2 regions of the Pantoea sp. YU22 genome follow, and region 2 is predicted to be linked to the other one. Evidence: predicted binding sites of a transcription regulator. Region 2 holds the regulator's gene; the other holds the start of a gene.
What was found. Region 2 encodes ArgR, which controls arginine synthesis, uptake and breakdown. Its sites were predicted from a motif close to ANTGAATAAAAATACANT; they were not measured.

Region 1 (3,130 bases), on a different contig from region 2:
AAAATAGGCTTTTATCCCGTGAAAAATCGCCTCGGCGACCTGCTGCTGATAACGGCTGGTGCGTAGCTTTCGCTCCTCTTCCACATTGCTGATAAAGGCGGTTTCCACCAGAATCGACGGAATATCCGGTGCTTTCAGTACCGCGAAGCCAGCCTGATCGACGGTACGCTTATGCAGATGGTTGATGCGGCCCATACGGTGTAGCACCTCTTTGCCGAACTTCAGGCTGTCGTGAATAGTCTGCCGTTGCACCATATCGAACATGGTGTGATCGAGGTAGCGATCGCCGCTTTTGCTGACGCCGCCGATGAGATCCGATTCGTTTTGCGTCTGCGCCAGGAAACGCGCTGCCGCCGAGGTCGCTCCTTTGGTCGAGAGCGCGAATACCGAAGAGCCACGCGCGCTGCGGCTGGTAAAGGCGTCGGCGTGGATAGAGACAAACAGATCGGCGCGCTGCTTGCGCGCTTTCGCCACCCGAACCCGCAACGGAATAAACACATCCTCGTTGCGCGTCATGTAGGCCTTCATATTCGGCTCTTTTTCGATCAGTGCTTTTAGCCGTCGCCCAATCTTCAGCACGATATCTTTTTCACGCGTCTTGTATTTACCGTGCGCGCCGGGATCTTCGCCGCCGTGGCCGGGATCGATCATGATGATCATCGGCCTGTCGCGCCCCGCCTTACCAGGCAGCGGCGCGGTCGCCGGTTCATTCCGTTCCAGATCGCCCTGGTTGTAATCCTTAAGCAGCGCCAGCAGCGGATCGTCGACCGAGGTATCCTGGCTGGGATAGAGATCCACCACCAGCCGGTGTTTGATCCCCGCCACCGGCGCCAGGGTGAAGGTTTTCGGCGCGACGTTGCGCTTTAGCTCCAGCACGATACGCACGGTACTGGCGTCGAACTGCCCTACCCGCGCATTTTTGATAAAGGGATCGTTAACGCGCACCAGCTTATCGACGCCTTTCAGCACCGGGTTGAGGTGCATATTTTTGATATCGATTACCAGCCGATCCGGATGCGTAAGCGCAAACTGCTTATAGTGAAGCGGCACGCTGGATTCCAGCGTCATGCGCGAATAGGTCGAAGAGGGCCAGATACGTACCGCGACAATATGATTTTTCGCTGCCAGGCCTGCGCGGCTGACACTCAGCAGCAATAATGCGCCTGTACCCTGCAAGAGCCTTCTGCGGGAAATAAGAGGATTTGATTCTGACATGCCGCCCCAGCTGCTCTGTTCTGTCTAAAAAAGCGCCACTTCAATAAACGGCGGTAAAAACTTTAGCCCATACCTTTGGCCAAGTCATCCTGGAAAAGCTAAATAATGCAGTCTCTTAGCGTTTGACGCACCCGAAAAAACGTAAATTTACGTCAGGTTTAATCCTTGCAAAAGTGGCCCTGAAAGAATAAAAATACAGAAATTACGAATAATCATTCATTGAGGTTTGCCGTGAAGGAACGTAGTACTGAGCTGGTTCAGGGTTTTCGCCACACCGTTCCCTATATCAATGCCCATCGGGACAAGACCTTTGTCATCATGCTGGGCGGCGAAGCGATCGAGCACGAAAATTTCTCCAGCATCGTCAATGATATCGGTTTGCTGCACAGCCTCGGGATACGTCTGGTGGTGGTGTATGGCGCGCGTCCGCAGATTGACGCCAGCCTGGCGCAGCATCAGCTGGAGCCGGTTTACCACAAGCACACCCGCGTCACCGATGCGCAATCGCTGGAGCTGGTGAAGCAGGCGGCGGGACGGTTACAGCTCGATATTACGGCGCGACTTTCAATGAGCCTTAACAATACGCCGCTGCAGGGCGCGCATATCAATGTCGTTAGCGGCAACTTCATTATCGCGCAGCCGCTGGGCGTGGATGACGGCGTGGATTACTGCCACAGCGGGCGTATTCGCCGCATCGACGAAGAGGCGATCCATCGGCAGCTGGATAACAATGCAATCGTGCTGCTCGGTCCGGTGGCGGTCTCTGTTACCGGCGAAAGCTTTAACCTGACGTCGGAAGAGGTCGCCACCCAGCTGGCGATCAAGCTGAAGGCGGAAAAGATGATTGGTTTCTGCTCCGAGCAGGGCGTGACCAGCCGCGACGGCGCGATTATCTCCGAACTCTTCCCGAATGACGCGCAGGCGCGCATTGAGGAGATGGAGAGCGACGGCGACTATCTGTCCGGCACGGTGCGTTTCCTGCGTGGCGCGGTGAAAGCCTGCCGGAGCGGCGTGCGCCGCAGCCATCTCATCAGCTATCAGGAAGATGGCGCGCTGTTGCAGGAACTCTTTTCACGCGACGGTATCGGCACGCAGATCGTTATGGAGTCGAGTGAGCAGATCCGCCGCGCCACTATTAACGATATCGGCGGCATTCTGGAGCTGATCCGCCCGCTGGAGCAGCAGGGTATTCTGGTACGTCGCTCGCGCGAGCAGCTGGAAATGGAGATCGACAAGTTCACCATTATCATACGCGACAATCTGACCATCGCCTGTGCGGCGCTCTACCCCTTTATGGATGAGAAAATTGGCGAAATGGCCTGCGTGGCGGTGCATCCTGACTATCGCAGCTCCTCACGCGGCGAGATGTTGCTGCAGCGCGTTGCGCTTCAGGCGCGACAAATGGGGCTGGAGAAGCTGTTTGTTCTGACGACGCGCAGCATTCACTGGTTTCAGGAACGCGGCTTTACGCCGGTGGATATTGAGTCGCTGCCAGAGAGTAAAAAGCAGATGTACAACTATCAGCGGCGCTCTAAGGTGCTGATGGCGGATCTGACCTGATTTGGAACAGCTTGCGCCAGACTGATGAGCAGGCACGGGCAACAGGGGCTGTTCCACAAAGTCGCTCAAGCATCCCTGCCCGCTCGGCCCGCGCCTTCCCTGGCGCGGGACGCTTTGTTCCACAGCCCCTGTTGCCCGCGCAGTAATGTACTGAGTCGTTTGCCAGAAACACCCGTCAGACGGCGAGACTAAGCCTTTCCACCAGCCCGCTGCGGCGCTGGGTTTGCAGCTGCACCGCACGCTGAAACACCGCAGGTTCGCTGTAGAGCGTCAGCCGCTTGCGCGCGCGGGTAATGGCGGTATAGACCAGCTCGCGCGTCAAAACCGGCGAAAACTGAGCGGGCATTACCAGCGC
Region 2 (3,130 bases):
GCTGTACCACTGATGGTCACTGTTCCCGCAGGCTGCATAGTCTGCGCCTGATCGCCAGTAATCAGTTGCGCTGCCTGAGCGCCAAATGCGATTACGGAAAGCAGACTAACGGTTGCGATGGTTGTTTTGATTTTCATAATTCATCTCCTCATTACAATCAACAACCTGCGGTTGGCATCAGAGTGCGGGTCGTCGATATAGCCAGGCGTCGCATGGGCGCCCGATCGGTTAATTATTTATAAAGCTCAGCCGTGACGTGATAGGTATCGTCCTGGTTATTCTCAATGATGCGATAGTGGCTGGCGCCCTGCGCATCGGCTTTCTGAGAAAGCGCCTGACGAATATTGGTCTGGTCGCCGTCATGGCCGCTGATGCTGATAGTCTGGTTCAGCGGCTGCAGCGTTTCAGCCTGTTGATTTGATACCAGGCTGGCTGCACTGGCACCGAACGACAGAACGGCAGTTAAACTTGCTAAGGCGATAATGGATTTGGTTTTCATGGTCTACTCTCCTGAATTCATCGATTAGGCACCCGATGCGCAATGCGCGCTTCAATAAGGTCGCCGTTACAACGTTGTCTGGTTAACGAACTTATTTATAAAGCTCAGCAGTCGCGTGGTAGTTGCCATTGTTATAGGCCTCGATAACACGGTACGCGCTGGCACCCTGCTGCTCTGCTTTCGCATTCAGTTCGTCATTGATTTGTGCAGGAGAACCGGCTACGCCGCTTACGCTTACTGAACCGATAGACTGCAGATTTTGCGCCTGCTGCGAGTTAACAGATTCTGCTGCAAATGCGCCGAATGACAGTGCTGATAGAATACTCAGGGTTGCGATAGTAGTTTTAACGTTCATATATATTTCCTCGTCGTCTGTTTTTGTCTTTTTGTTTGATGTGATTTGCGTCACGAAAAGAAGTATAGAACTAATAACGCCTGAAATTAATACCTGCCTAATAATGTTTAGTTGTTATTCTTTATCCTTATGACTCATTTTTATTCTTTATAGTTATAAAAAACGGATAAAAAATAGCCTTTCAGCCTTAAATTCCTTTAAAAACATAATGGTAAGTGACTTTATCTTTTTGTGCGAAAGAACGTGGTGAATGTGGCTGGTTATTGATTTGGATCTGGGCGTTGCCGCTAATTGCGTAGTGTAAAGCAGCGTAAAATAGCGCGAAAGGGTAAGCAGGCTAAAAGGTATGACCAACATCAGCAGCGAAAACAGCAGGGAAATGAATAAGGCAACTGACAGAATTAGCAGGGAATAGAGGGATGTTGTCGTCAGAGAAGCGACCAGCAGCGCGGAGTGCCGGTCGCGTAAAGCGGTTAAAGTTCCTGTTCAAACACCGTCAGAAGCGCGCTATGCAGCTTCCTGACGGTAAAAGCGCGCGCTGGCGTAATAAAAATCGTGTCGTCGCCAGCGATAGTGCCGAGAATGCCTTCCGCTTTGCCCAGCGAGTCGAGCAGGCGAGCAATCAGCTGCGCTGCGCCAGGGCTGGTGCGGATCACGATCAGCGCATCGTTATAGTCGATATCCAGCACCAGGTTTTTTAACGGGCTGGTAGTGGTTGGCACGCCAAGTTCCGCAGGCAGACAGTAAACCATCTCCATCTTGGCGTTGCGCGTGCGCACCGCGCCGAATTTAGTCAGCATACGAGAGACCTTCGACTGATTGATATTGTCGAAGCCTTCTTCCTGCAGCGCCTGCACAATCTCGCCTTGAGAACTGAATTTCTCTTGTTTCAATAAGGCTTTAAACGCTTTGATCAATTCGTCTTGTTTTGATGGGTTTCGCATAAGCTACCAGTAAAGAAAAATGCCGAACGCCCGCCGACGGCAGATAAATTATTATGCATATGAATGAATTTTTATGCAATTGGTCGATGAAGCAGGCAGGCGCCGCGTATTGCGGGCGCTCATGATAACAAAATTTTCTGCGCAGACCAAAAACGGTGCGGGCGGGGTAAGCGAAGGTTGCGGAATTGTTATACAATTGAGGTGTACTGAATGTATAGCTATCGCGGCCGTGCTCTATCTGCTATCGACATCGTTGTCGGTCATTCAGGCGCGTTGTGCTGACAAAGTAGCAACCCATAAGATTAAGTGCTGCGGCACGCATAATGAACAGTGGGTTTGTCATCGTCTGAGAAGTTGATTCAGGTCTGGACACAGATGGAAATTCGGCTCTACTCTGCCCCACCTTAATAAGGAGTACAGAATGAAAGTTGCCGTTCTTGGCGCTGCTGGCGGAATCGGTCAGGCGCTCGCCCTTCTGTTAAAAACCCAGCTTCCTGCGGGTTCCGAACTCACGCTCTATGATATCGCGCCGGTAACGCCTGGCGTGGCGGTAGATCTCAGCCATATCCCCACCGCAGTCAAAATCCAGGGCTTTAGCGGCGAAGATGCGACGCCTGCGCTGCATGGCGCGGACGTCATTCTCATCTCGGCGGGTGTGGCGCGTAAGCCGGGCATGGATCGCGCCGATCTGTTTAACGTCAACGCAGGGATTGTGCGTAACCTTATCGAGCAAGTGGCACAAACCGCCCCTGAAGCGCTTATTGGCATTATCACCAACCCGGTTAACACCACGGTGGCGATCGCGGCTGACGTGCTGAAAAAACATGGGGTGTATGACAAAAATCGTCTGTTCGGCGTCACAACGCTGGATATCATCCGCGCGAATACCTTTGTCGCTGAACTGAAAGGCAAACAGCCGAATGAGGTTGAGGTGCCGGTGATTGGCGGTCACTCCGGCGTCACTATCCTGCCTCTGTTATCACAGGTGAAAGGGGTGAGCTTCAGCGACGAAGAGGTCGCCAGCCTGACAAAACGTATTCAGAATGCTGGTACGGAAGTGGTCGAGGCGAAAGCGGGTGGCGGCTCCGCGACGCTGTCGATGGGCCAGGCGGCGGCGCGCTTCGGCTTATCGCTGGTACGCGCGCTACAGGGCGAGGCGAACATCGTCGAGTGCGCCTACGTAGAAGGAGATGGCGAGTATGCCCGCTTCTTCTCGCAGCCGCTGCTGTTGGGCAAAAAGGGTATTGCGGAGCGACGCGCTATCGGCTCGCTCAGCGAGTTTGAAAAGCAGGCGTTAAACGGCATGCTGGAGACGCTGAGAAAAGATATCGC

Region 1: the regulator ArgR is predicted to act here: its motif matches at 1,398-1,415, upstream of argA (amino-acid N-acetyltransferase).

The regions. Positions count from the first base shown of each region.
Region 1 is NZ_RYDU01000003.1:62,517-65,646, reverse strand. Features, by position in the region: gene amiC (N-acetylmuramoyl-L-alanine amidase AmiC) at 1-1,215, opposite strand, end outside; gene argA (amino-acid N-acetyltransferase) at 1,447-2,775, shown strand; gene recD (exodeoxyribonuclease V subunit alpha) at 2,951-3,130, opposite strand, start outside.
Region 2 is NZ_RYDU01000024.1:32,806-35,935, forward strand. Features, by position in the region: gene yhcN (peroxide/acid stress response protein YhcN) at 1-137, opposite strand, end outside; gene EKL29_RS21105 (YdgH/BhsA/McbA-like domain containing protein) at 233-499, opposite strand; gene yhcN (peroxide/acid stress response protein YhcN) at 591-854, opposite strand; gene argR (transcriptional regulator ArgR) at 1,328-1,798, opposite strand; gene mdh (malate dehydrogenase) at 2,220-3,130, shown strand, end outside.